2 regions of the Salinibacterium sp. NG22 genome follow, and region 2 is predicted to be linked to the other one. Evidence: predicted binding sites of a transcription regulator. Region 2 holds the regulator's gene; the other holds the start of a gene.
The links. The regulator HrcA, encoded in region 2, represses chaperone genes, less so after heat shock. The targets are predictions, from matches to a motif close to TTNGCACTCGNNNNNNNCGAGTGCNAA.

Region 1 (5,853 bases), 670 kb from region 2:
CGGTTGCTCGGTGGGTTGAGCGCGAGCAAGACGCGGGTACTGATTTTTCGATTGCGGATGTCGCGGCAAGCTTCCGCGAGGCCGTCGTTGATGTTCTCCTCACCAAGGCCGTCTCAGCGTGTGTCGATCGCGGAGTTCCTCGCCTTTTGCTCGGTGGCGGAGTCGTGGCGAATGCGCGAGTTCGCGAGCTCGCTCGGGAGCGTTGCGCGGAGGCAGGGATCGAATTGCGCATTCCGCCGTTGTCGCTCTGTACCGACAACGGGGCGATGATCGCAGCGCTGGGCGCCCAGCTGATTATGGCAAGCAAAGAACCCTCAACGTTGGGCTTTAGTGCTGATTCGACGCTCCCGGTCACCCAAATTCAGGCGTAACACTGGCGAGAAATCTGGGGGTGCTGCGTTGACAGGCTTCTTTCAGGCTGAGAATATAGGTGCGCCGGTTTCGGCATCATCACCAAAGGAGACCTTCGTCATGTCAGAACCCACGCCTTACGCCGCATCGCCCGCAGGCGCGCCGGTTGCCAAATGGAACGTCCTCTCGATCATCTCCCTCGTGACGTCGGTTCTCGGCCTCAGCCTCGTCGGCATCATCCTCGGGCACATCAGCCTGAGCCAGATCAAGAAGACGGGTGAGCAGGGCAACGTGCTCGCCATCATCGGCCTCGTCCTCGGATACCTCGGTTTCGTTGTCTTCCTCTTCCTCGCCATTGGCTTCGTCGTCACTCTCGGCGCTGTAGGAACCTCGTACTAAGTAGCAACTCACGAAAAGGGCCCGCACGCGAGTGCGGGCCCTTTTCTGTGGGGAGAGTCTTGCTAAAGTGTGCGCATGGCTACCAACAACTCAGACGACTCAATTCCGTCGATCTCAACGCCCGGCGCGTCCTCAACTTCCGGCGAGCCCCTGGCGAAGGCCACTCCCTCAGCTAAGAAGCCCGCAGCGAAGAAGTCGACGACCTCCAAGTCGACCACTGCGTCACAAACAACTCCCGCGGCCAAGGTAACCGCCGCGCCGAAGGTCAGCGCGACAAAGCCCGCGACTGCCAAGCCCGCGACTGCCAAGGCGGCAACGACGAAAGCCGCGGCAACTAAGGCTGCAGCGGCCAAGACGACCGCTGCCACGACTGCAGCGGCTAAGACTGCCAAGGCAAATGAAACGGCTGCGCCCGCGTCTGCTGCGCCGACCGCAAGCAGCACGGGATCAAGTGTCCCGCCGGTATCGTCAGCGCCCAAGGCCGCCCCGGCTGCCCCCGCAGCGAGCGACGCCGTGAGCGCTGTTTCGCCCGCGGTAACACCACCCGCTGCAGCCGCTAATGATCCCTACTCTGCCCCGACCGGAACCCCAATTCCCGGCTATGCAGCCAGCGCCACCCCCGGTCAGGCGCCATATACGCCAGTCCCTGCCGGTCCGCCGCAGGGCCTGTCGATCGCCTCGATGGTTACCGGAATCGTGGGTGTCTTGTTGACCTTCGTCGGTATGGGACTCCTGCCTGCCGCAGCAGCCGTAGTTCTCGGACATCTAGCGCAGAAGAAGCAGAAGTATGCCCGGCCGTTCTGGTTGACCGGTCTCATCACTGGTTATGTCGGAGTCGGGCTGAGCATCATCATTGGGCTCGTCGTCGCAGCGGTATTCTTTCTGCCGTTCATGCTCATGGGTGGAAACGACTACCGCTTCTAATCGCCACTCTCCGCTGAGCTTCTCGCTCACCCGTTGCGGCGAGCTGCCTAGTCTCAGGCCGGCGTTGGCGTGACGCGCTGCGCAAGCAGTGCGCGCCGCTTGCCAGCAACGCGCGTCAGAATCAAGGTCGCGCTGTTCTCGCCCTTGAGCGAGAGTGACGTTCTAAAAGTCGCGGGGTCGATATCGACCCCGCGCTTTTTGATTTCCAGGGTGCCGATCTTGCGCGCCGCCAGTTCCTTTTTGAGTGAGCGCTTGTCGAGAGTGAAGTCCTCGACGATCTCGAAGCAGGTGGCGAACGGGCTCGCGACAGCGGCATCCGCACTGAAGTAGGCGATTGAAGTGTCGAGCATGCGCCCGTTCAGTTGTCGTGCGAGATCCCCGATGAGGCGCGCGCGGATGACAGCGCCGTCGGGTTCGTAGAGAAACTGCCCGAGCTCTCCCGCGGGTTCGTCTTCGCTGTCAGCGGCTGCCGTGAGTTCAGCGGTGCCGTGGTCTCCGATCACGAGGGCTGCTCGTCGGATGCCGGGGCGGGCGACAGCCCCAAACCAGAGTCCGAGCTCAACAACTTCGCGCCCAACTGAGATCCACTGGGCTTCGGCGGTGTCGGGGATGAGGTCGCGGTCGATTCCGGGGCCGAGTTTGATGCCGGTGGGGTAGCGCTCGGCAAGTCCGAACGCAAAGTCGAGGGAGGGCGTCCAGTCGGCGGGGTTGGTGAGGCGAACCCGGGCGTCGCGGCGAGCAGGATCGAGATACACGCCGTCGATGCCAGCGAGGTCGGCGGTTTCGGCGTCGCCATGAACGACCTGAGCGTTGCTCCACGGCGCGAGGTTGAAGCTGGCAATGGCGGCGGTGGTTTCGTCACGCTCAACGGCGGTGACGTTGATCTCGAGGGCCGCGATGGCGAGCGCATCCGCTCCAATGCCGCAGCCGAGGTCGGCCACCCATTTCACGCCGGCCTTCGAGAACCGACCGGCGTGCTGGGCGGCAACGGAAAGGCGAGTTGCTTGTTCGAGGCCAGCCTCGGTGAAGAGCATCCGGTCGGCAAACGGGCCAAACTTGCTGGCCGCTTTCGCGCGAAGTTTGGATTGGCTCAGCACGGCGGCAACTAGGCCGGGGCTGTGGCCGGCCTTGCGAAGCTCGGCGACGGTGCGCACGATTTCGTCACTCGAGTGCCAGGTCGGCAGCGAGTCCAAGAGGCGAAGGCCCTCGGCTGAAAGTAGCTCGCGCAATTCGCTCTGATTCATTCTCTAACCGTATCCGCATCCGTATTGGCACTCACGTTGATCGAGTGCCAACCAAGCCGTATAGTTGATCTGGCACTCCCGTACGGAGTGTGCCAGCCCAAGCACTTTAGAAAGAGGTCAAACGTGTCGGTGTCCATTAAGCCGCTCGAAGATCGCATTGTTATCAAGCAGGTCGATGCAGAACAGACCACCGCGTCTGGGCTCGTCATTCCTGACACTGCGAAAGAGAAGCCCCAAGAGGGTGAAGTAGTCGCTGTAGGTCCCGGTCGTATCGACGACAACGGAAACCGCGTGCCGCTCGACATCGCAGTTGGTGACAAGGTCATCTACTCCAAGTACGGCGGAACCGAGGTGAAGTACGACGGAGAAGACCTTCTCGTACTTTCGGCTCGCGACGTTCTCGCTGTCATCGTTCGCTAAGTAGTCTCTCGCTCACGCGAAACTAACTTTCTCGTCTCCCGTTCGCGGTGAGGCGTTTCGAAAGCCCAGGGCCTCGGCTCTGGGCTTTCGTCGTTCCTGGTGGCTTTCATGGGCAGCATCCGACCCTAGGATTTAGTAGTGACCTCCACTTCTTCGGCGACTGATCGCGTCTCGCCTAGCGGCCTCGGCTTTGCTATTTCTGCCTACGTCCTGTGGGGCGCGATGCCGATCGTGTTTTTCTCGCTCAAAGAGTCGGGAGCGATCGAGATTGTCGCGTGGAGAATCGTGCTGTCGCTGGTGTTTTGCGCGGCACTTTTGGTGGTCACGCGGGGATACGCACGGGTCATGGCGATCGTCCGCGATCGTCGTACCTTCTGGATGTTGGGCCTGGGCGGCGCCTTTGTCGTCGTCAACTGGCTCATTTATGTGTACGCGAGCCTGAACGGCCACATTGTGGAGGCTGCTCTCGGCTATTTCACGAACCCGATTGTCACGGTGCTGCTCGGGGTGCTCGTGTTGCGCGAGCGACTTCGCCCGCTGCAGTGGGTTGCCCTGGCGATCAGCGCGCTCGCTGTTCTCGTCTTGGCCATTGGCTACGGCAGCTTTCCGTGGATCGCGTTGGGCCTCGCTTTCAGCTTCGGTCTCTATGGGCTCGTGAAGAAAAATGTGGGTCCGAAGGCGGATGCCGTGGGCGGCCTCGCCGTCGAGACCGCCTTTCTGACGCCGGTTGCGATCGTTGTTCTGCTCGTGCTTGCGGCCAACGGGCAGCTCGCGGCGGGCACTGCGGGCCCGGGACACCTCACTTTGACGCTCTTTTTGGGTGCCATCACCGCGATCCCATTGATTCTGTTTGCTGCTGCAGCGCGGCGGTTGCCGCTCACCTATATGGGCTTGGCCCAGTACTTGGCACCGATCCTCCAACTCATTGTTGGCGTCTTTGTTTTCCATGAGGCGATGCCGCCAGAGCGCTGGTTGGGCTTCGCGATCGTCTGGGTGGCGCTCGCCATTCTTACGTATGACCTGTTTCGGCACTCTTCTCGCACGCGGCTCGGTTCAGCCGCTGAAGCTCCGGGCGCACCGTAGTATTCCTCTGAAGGTGCGTGATCGGCCGAGAATGGGCACCGAGAGAGGTAAATAAATGACGAGGTTTCGCACGACTCGACGTGTGATTGTGGCGGCAACTATCGTTGTGGCTCTCGCAGCGTGCAGTTCACCGACGCCCACGGCAACGCCGGTTGCGGCATCAACGCCAACGGCAACTCCCGCTCCGGTCGTGACGCCGACGGGCGATGGCGTTCTTCGCATTGGAACGATCTTTCCCACCAGTGGCACGTTCTCCTTCTTGGCTGCAGCGCAAAAAGCGGGTGTTGCGGCAGCGGTGAAAGAAATAAATGCTGCCGGGGGAGTGAACGGTGAGCCTGTCGAGATTGTGGCGGTCGATTCGGGCGAGGCCAAGAACGCGAAGCTGGAATCAGGTTTCAAGACCCTGGTGTCAAAGGATGTCGACGTGGTGATCGGCCCGTCATCGTCGGTGCTGGCGCAGCGAGCGATCCCGTTGGCGATAGAGGCGAAGATCCCGCTCATTTCTCCTGCCGCGACGCTGTCGAGTCTCGATGACGTTTTTGATGACGGCTACTTTTTCCGCACCATTCCTGCCTACGACCAACAGGGGTACGCACTAGCGGAGGCATTGGCTGGTGGCGACACAACGCAGAGAATCGCTTTTGTCTATGTCGACGATGAGGAGGGCGTAGCGCTGCACGACACGTTTGTCGAAGCACTCGCCGAGTACGACACCGAACTCGTCGCGGATGAGGTCTTCACGAGTTCAACGACGAAGTTCGACACGATCACCGCCAGCGTGAAGAAGGCAGAACCCGACATCGTGGTGATCGGGTCGACCTATGAAGCTGAGAAGGCGACGAAAGCGGCAATCGAGAAGATCGTGGCTGCGGGGTATAAGGGTTCGGAGCTCTGGCTCACCTCGCTGAACACGGGCGACTATTCGCAAGCGTTCAAGAACGGCACGCTCAAGGGCGTTCGCGGGGTGATTGAGGGAGTTCAGCCGTCGAAGACCTTCACCGCCACGCTCAAGGCCACCAACTCAAAGTTGACAACCTACCGCTACGGGGCCGAAGCGTATGACGCCACGATGGTGGCGGCGCTCGCTGCAATCGTGGCGGGGGACGATGCGGGTGAGGCCATCGCCGGTTCGCTTTACGATGTCTCGAAAAGCGGTGTGAAATGTCTGAGTTTTGAGGAATGCCTCGAAGTGCTCAAGACCACGAACGACATCGACTACGACGGTGTTTCTGGCCCCGTGAACTTCACTCCTGGTGGCAACGTAGAGCCCGCATTCTGGGGTTACTACACTTATGACGGCGAAAATAAGTTCGTCTATAAGACTGGCTCAATCGTCGGCTAGGTCGAGTGCCGCCCGGATTGGGGGCGAGATTGTGCCCATAAATGGCCCGCTCTGAGTTCTTCTTTTCAGCATTGGCCAGTACCGTAACAA
Region 2 (5,853 bases):
GGCCAAGCTTGACGTTCAAAGCCGCCAATGCTGCCGGGCCCGCAGTTGAGGTGCGCAACACTTCACTACCGAGTCGAATCGTGGATGCACCGGCCGCCGTAAGGAGCGCAAGCTCGTGATCCGCGACACCACCCTCCGGCCCCACCACCAGAACGATGTCACGGTCGTCGACGTCGAGGTCCGCAAGCGTTTCTGTCGCAGTAGGTTCGAGCACGAGCATCCGCGTCGTTGACGCAAACGCTGCCAACTGCTTTGTCGTCACAAGATCGAGCACGTCAGGAAGCCACGTGCGCAACGACTGCTTGCTCGCCTCGCGCACAATTGCTGCCCAGCGGTCGCGCCCCTTGGCGACCTTGGGGCCTTGCCAGCGCGAAATACTGCGTGCTGCCGACCAGGGAATAACACCGTCGACACCCAGCTCAGTGGCCACTTGCACGGCGAGCTCATCACGGTCGGCCTTGGCAAGAGCCTGCGCGAGGAATACTGCGGGGGTACGCCGAGGCGACTGCTGCACTTCGGCAACCTCAATCGTGAGCTGCGTATGTTCTGCCGTGACAACCGGACCGGAGACCACGAGACCCGCACCGTTGCTGATGGCAATGACTTCGCCAACCTTCAACCGCGAGACGGTGACCGCATGGCGCGCCTCAGCATTGCCGAGCGAAACGGTATCGCCGACACTCGTGTCACCGAGCTCCTCATCGATATAGAGGTGAGCCACGGCGACCTACAGGAACCGGTCGCGGAGCTTTGCAAACAAGCCCTGCTGGAACTCAGCAAAGTGCGGTTGCTTGCTCTTACGCACAGCAGCCAGCTGCTTGAACAAGGTCTGCTCCGCACCGCTGAGCTTGGTGGGCGTAACCACCTGGATGCCCAATCGCAAGTCACCACGACCGCCACCGCGAAGGGCGGTGATTCCACGATCCTTGACCGTGAGCACCTCGCCACTCTGCGTTCCCGGCTTGATGCCCACCTCAACTTCACCGTCAAGCCCATCAAGCATGACCGTGGTGCCCATGATCGCGTCGATCATCTGCACTTCAACGGTCGCAAGCAGGTCATCGTCTGAACGGCTGAAAATGTCGTGGTGGCGAACCTTGATCTCCAAGAACAGGTCACCGTGCGGGCCACCAGCGGGGCCAACTTCACCTTGACCGGGCATCTGCAAGCGCAGACCGGTCTCGACGCCGGCAGGAATATCCACCGAGATCGTGCGCTGAGCTCGGACACGGCCCTGGCCTGCACACGTAGCGCAGGGATTCACGATGATATTTCCATAGCCGCGGCACGTACCACAGGGGCTTGACGTCATGACATTGCCAAGAAGACTGCGCACCTGGCGCTGAATCTGGCCGCTGCCTTGACAGATGTCGCAGCGAATCGGCGAGGTTCCGGGAGCCGTGCAGCTGCCCTCGCAGGTCTCGCAGAGTTCAGCAGTGTTGACCTCGATATCGCGCGTGACGCCGAACATCGTGTCCTTGAGGCTGATCTCAATGCGCAGCAGAGCATCCTGGCCACGCTCACGACGCGAACGAGGACCGGCGGTCTGGCCGCCACCGCCGCCACCAAAGAACGTTTCGAAAATGTCGCCGAAACCGAAGTTGGCTCCGCCGAAACCTCCGCCGCTGCCGCCCATGTCGTACTGCTGGCGCTGCTGCGGATCACTCAATACGTCGTACGCATGCGTCACCGACTTAAAGCGCTCCGACGCATCTGCGCTCGGATTCACGTCAGGGTGCAGCTCGCGAGCAAGCTTGCGGTATGCCTTCTTGATTTCTTCTGGCGTCGCTTCGCGCGCAACGCCGAGGGCTTCGTAGTGATCTGCCAAAGTTCCGATTGCTCCTTACGAGCTCAGTTTTCTTCCAAAAGTCGTGACAGGTACCGCGCTACCGCGCGAACCGCTGCCATGTTGTTCGAATAATCCATCCGCGTTGGGCCAAGTACGCCCAACCGCGAAACACCGCCGCCGAAAGAGGAATACCCTCCCGTGACGACCGATGTCTCTTCTAATCCAAATTCTGCGTTCTCTCGCCCGATGCGAGTAGATACTGATCCATTTGCTACTTCCATCTCCCCAAAGAGGCGCAACAACGTTACTTGCTCTTCTATTGCCTCAAGCACAGGAAAAATGCTGCCCGTAAAGTCTTGCTCGGTTCGCGCAAGGTTTGCTGTGCCCGCCAAAACGAGCTTGTCGGCCCGGTTCGCCAACACTTGCTCCACCAAACTCGACGTCACTTGGGCGACGAACGGGCGGCGTTCTACGGGGAAAACTTCGGCAAAGCTCGCCAGCCGCTCAGCGGCAGCCGGCAAGGACTGGCCGTTAAGCGCCGAGTTAAGTTTCGCCCTCAATTCGCCCAAGAACACATCGTCAAGGGCCTCAGCCAGATCGATCATTCGCTGTTCTACCCGACCGGAGTCAGTGATGAACACCGTCATGATCCGAGTCGCCGTAAGCGGAACAAGCTCCACGTGGCGCACCCTGGCTGTTGCGAGCGACGGATACTGCACGAGAGCGACACTGTTGGTCAGCTGAGACAGCAACCGGACGGACCGCGCAAGCACGTCATCCAGATCGTCGGCTTGGCCAAGGAACGACTCAATTGCCTGGCGCTGCGCACTCGTAAGGGGTCGCAAGTCGGCCAATTGGTCGACAAACATTCGATAACCCTTGTCAGTGGGCACACGCCCCGACGAGGTGTGTGGCGCCGTAATGAGTTCTTCGTCCTCGAGCAAAACCATGTCGTTGCGAATCGTCGCTGCTGACACCCCAAAGGAATGCCGTTCCACGATCGATTTGGAACCGACAGGCTCGCGCGTAGCAACGTAGTCCTGCACGATGACTCGAAGCACGTCAAGTCCGCGGGCGGAAACCATGCCACCACCCACCTTTCCTGATTGGCACTCAATCCGTTCGACTGCCAATCTTACTCGACACTCCGCGACACACCCGTTGCACCGCGCGTGCCATACCGCTAGCGTGTCTTTGTACTTGAGCGCTACCTTTCTGTGGAAATGCTCAGGTGTGACACCGAGCACTTTGATGAAACCCGGGAAGTTCCCTCGTTCACCTGAAAGGCACGAACACATGACTGACGCAAATCCGCAGCCCGCAGCACCGCAGCCGGCCGCACAATTGACCGCAACCGAAGACAACCAGTGGGCATCGTTCGCTCACTTGGGCGGAATCATCGGCTTCCTTCCCTCACTGATCATCTGGTTGGTCTTCAAAGACCGCGGTGCTTTCACCAACGTTGAAGCCAAAGAAGCGCTGAACTTCCAGATCACCATCGCGATCGCCTACATTATCTCGAACATTTTGGTAGCCGTTTTCATCGGCGCTATCTTGCTCCCGATCGTCTTCGTCGTGTCGGTAATCTTCTCGATCATCGGCTTCACCAAAGCGAAGGACGGCGCAAACTACCGTTACCCCTTCGCACTTCGCCTCATCAAGTAGGGTCTTCTTCGCAGTAATGGCCCTCATCGGCTAGACCGATCGGGTTTCGCCCCGAGAGCTTCGGCTCTCGGGGCTTTCCTATTTCCCAATGCACGCTTTGAGCCAATGCAGGGTTTAATGGAGTCATGTCAGATTCCACACCACCACCCACCTCGCCGTACGCGCCGATCCAACCAATGAGTCCGAGCGACGAGAAGCTCTGGTCGACGCTGATTCACGTCGGCGGAATCTTCTTCAGCTTCATTCCCGCTCTTATCGGGTACCTCGTACTCAAGGACCGCGGACCGTTCGTGCGGGCCCACACCCGCACCGCACTGAACTTCCAGATCACGATGGCGATCGCTTACGCGATCGGTGTCGTCCTCACCACGATTTTCATCGGCCTCTTCTTGATCATCGGTGTCGGCATCGTAATCATCATTTTCAGCATCATCGCCGCCGTCGCTGCTAACAAGGGCGAGGCCTACAAGTACCCGCTGACCATCGAGTTCATCAAGTAACTCGACGGTGGCGCTCTAACACAGTGTCACTCACCGTGTCGCTCTAAACAGGGGCGTCTGCTAGCAATCGTCGTACCACGGCATCCGCAAGCAGGCGCCCCTTAAGCGTGAGGTTGATAGTGCCACCGATAGCGGCTCTGGCCTCCACCAACTCATCCGCGATAAGACCGGCAACCGCCGTGCGGCCTTCTGCATCGAGCGACGCCGTGGTCAGACCGTTGCGAACGCGAGCACGCAAAAGCACATGCTCAAGATACTTACTGGAATCTGCGAGCGTCTCTCGACCCGCCCCCGGTGAGTGACCGGCTGCGATTCGATCGGCATAGGCTGCCGGATGCTTCACATTCCACCATCGCACCCCGCCCACGTGGCTGTGTGCACCCGGGCCAACACCCCACCAGTCGTTGCCCAACCAATAGCCGAGATTGTGGCGGCTCACGTGACTGATCGCCGGGTTCGCATCACGCTTGGCCCAGTTGCTGACCTCGTACCAGTCGTAACCGGCCGCGGCGAGCTTCGCGTCTGCCAGCTCATACATGTCGGCCTGCAGGTCGTCATCAACGGGGGCGACATCACCACGCTTGATCTGGGCGGCTAGCTTCGTGCCCGTTTCGATAATGAGCGCATACGCCGAGATGTGGTCCGGGTTTTGGGCGATCGCGTGATCGAGCGAACGCTCCCAGTCAGCCAGCGACTCCCCCGGCGTGCCATAAATGAGGTCGACACTCACGTCGAGCTCAACGTCGCGCGCCCACTTCACGACGTGAGGAACTTTTTCAGGATCATGAGTGCGCTCGAGAGTAGCAAGCACATGCGGCACCGCGGACTGCATGCCGAAGGATACCCGCGTGAAGCCGGCCTCTTTCAAAGCGAGAAGGTAGTCGCGGTCGACAGAGTCAGGGTTAGCTTCGGTGGTGACTTCGACGTCATCCGTGAAGCCCCAGGTGTCCCGGGCCGCAGCGAGCATCCGCGTGAGATCAGTAACGGGCAAGAGCGTTGGCGTGCCACCCCCAAAGAAAACGGTTGATGCTTTGCGGGGCGCAACGCCCGCATCCGACAGCACCGTGGATGCCTGCCTGATCTCAGCAATCGCCTCGGTGGCATAGTCCGAGCGCTTCGCTCCCCGCAGCTCCTCGCCCGTATAGGTGTTGAAGTCGCAATACCCGCAACGAACCCGGCAGAACGGCACGTGAATGTACACACTCCAGTCGCGGTTCGCAGAGTCAACAGCGACACTCTCGGGCAGCGCCCCGTCTAGAGGGGCAGGATCAGCAATCGGCAACGCACCTGGCACGAACTAATCCCCTTAACACACGGTGAAGAAAGCGTGCCAACACTATGACATGCGGGCACACGTCAATTGTCGCACCTCGGACATGGGAGCATGGATGAGTGACTATGCACATCCTGTGGGACATCGACGGAACGCTCATCCATAACTCGACCGACGGAGCTGCCGTCTACCTCGATGCATTCACCAGAGTCACCGGTGCTGCGCCCGCGAAGCTCATCACAAACCCCCACGGCAAGACCGAGGGACAGATCCTCACCGATCTGCTCGTGCTCAACGGATATGCCGCCACTCTGCTCGATGATGTGCTCACCGAGCTCGATGTGCGCACGCAGGCGTTGCACGACAATGGCTACGTGCGTTCCGCTGTTGCCGGAGGGCCGCAGGCACTTCGGGCCGCCGCCGACCATCGCTGGGCAAACGCGCTCCTTACCGGCAATGGCCATCAGCATTCCCGCGTCAAGCTTCTTGCTGCAGGCTATGCCGCAGAAGACTTCAATTGGGAGACCTCGTTCTTCGGCGATCGCTCCCCCGACCGCCATCACCTCACCGCGCTCGTCGCCACCGTGCTCGGAGACCAACCCAGCGTGATCGTTGGTGACACCCCG

Region 1: groES (co-chaperone GroES) is a predicted target of HrcA. The motif match lies at 2,943-2,969, and genes of this name have one in related genera.

Annotation. Positions count from the first base shown of each region.
Region 1 covers NZ_JADYWG010000001.1:1,184,758-1,190,610, reverse strand. The annotation lists gene tsaD (tRNA (adenosine(37)-N6)-threonylcarbamoyltransferase complex transferase subunit TsaD) at 1-371, shown strand, start outside; gene I6E81_RS05815 (DUF4190 domain-containing protein) at 472-750, shown strand; gene I6E81_RS05810 (DUF4190 domain-containing protein) at 826-1,674, shown strand; gene I6E81_RS05805 (class I SAM-dependent methyltransferase) at 1,728-2,918, opposite strand; gene groES (co-chaperone GroES) at 3,042-3,338, shown strand; gene rarD (EamA family transporter RarD) at 3,477-4,421, shown strand; gene I6E81_RS05790 (ABC transporter substrate-binding protein) at 4,477-5,763, shown strand.
Region 2 covers NZ_JADYWG010000001.1:512,930-518,782, forward strand. The annotation lists gene I6E81_RS02490 (16S rRNA (uracil(1498)-N(3))-methyltransferase) at 1-721, opposite strand, end outside; gene dnaJ (molecular chaperone DnaJ) at 728-1,828, opposite strand; gene hrcA (heat-inducible transcriptional repressor HrcA) at 1,852-2,874, opposite strand; gene I6E81_RS02505 (DUF4870 domain-containing protein) at 3,086-3,454, shown strand; gene I6E81_RS02510 (DUF4870 domain-containing protein) at 3,580-3,954, shown strand; gene hemW (radical SAM family heme chaperone HemW) at 3,998-5,248, opposite strand; gene I6E81_RS02520 (HAD family hydrolase) at 5,353-5,853, shown strand, end outside.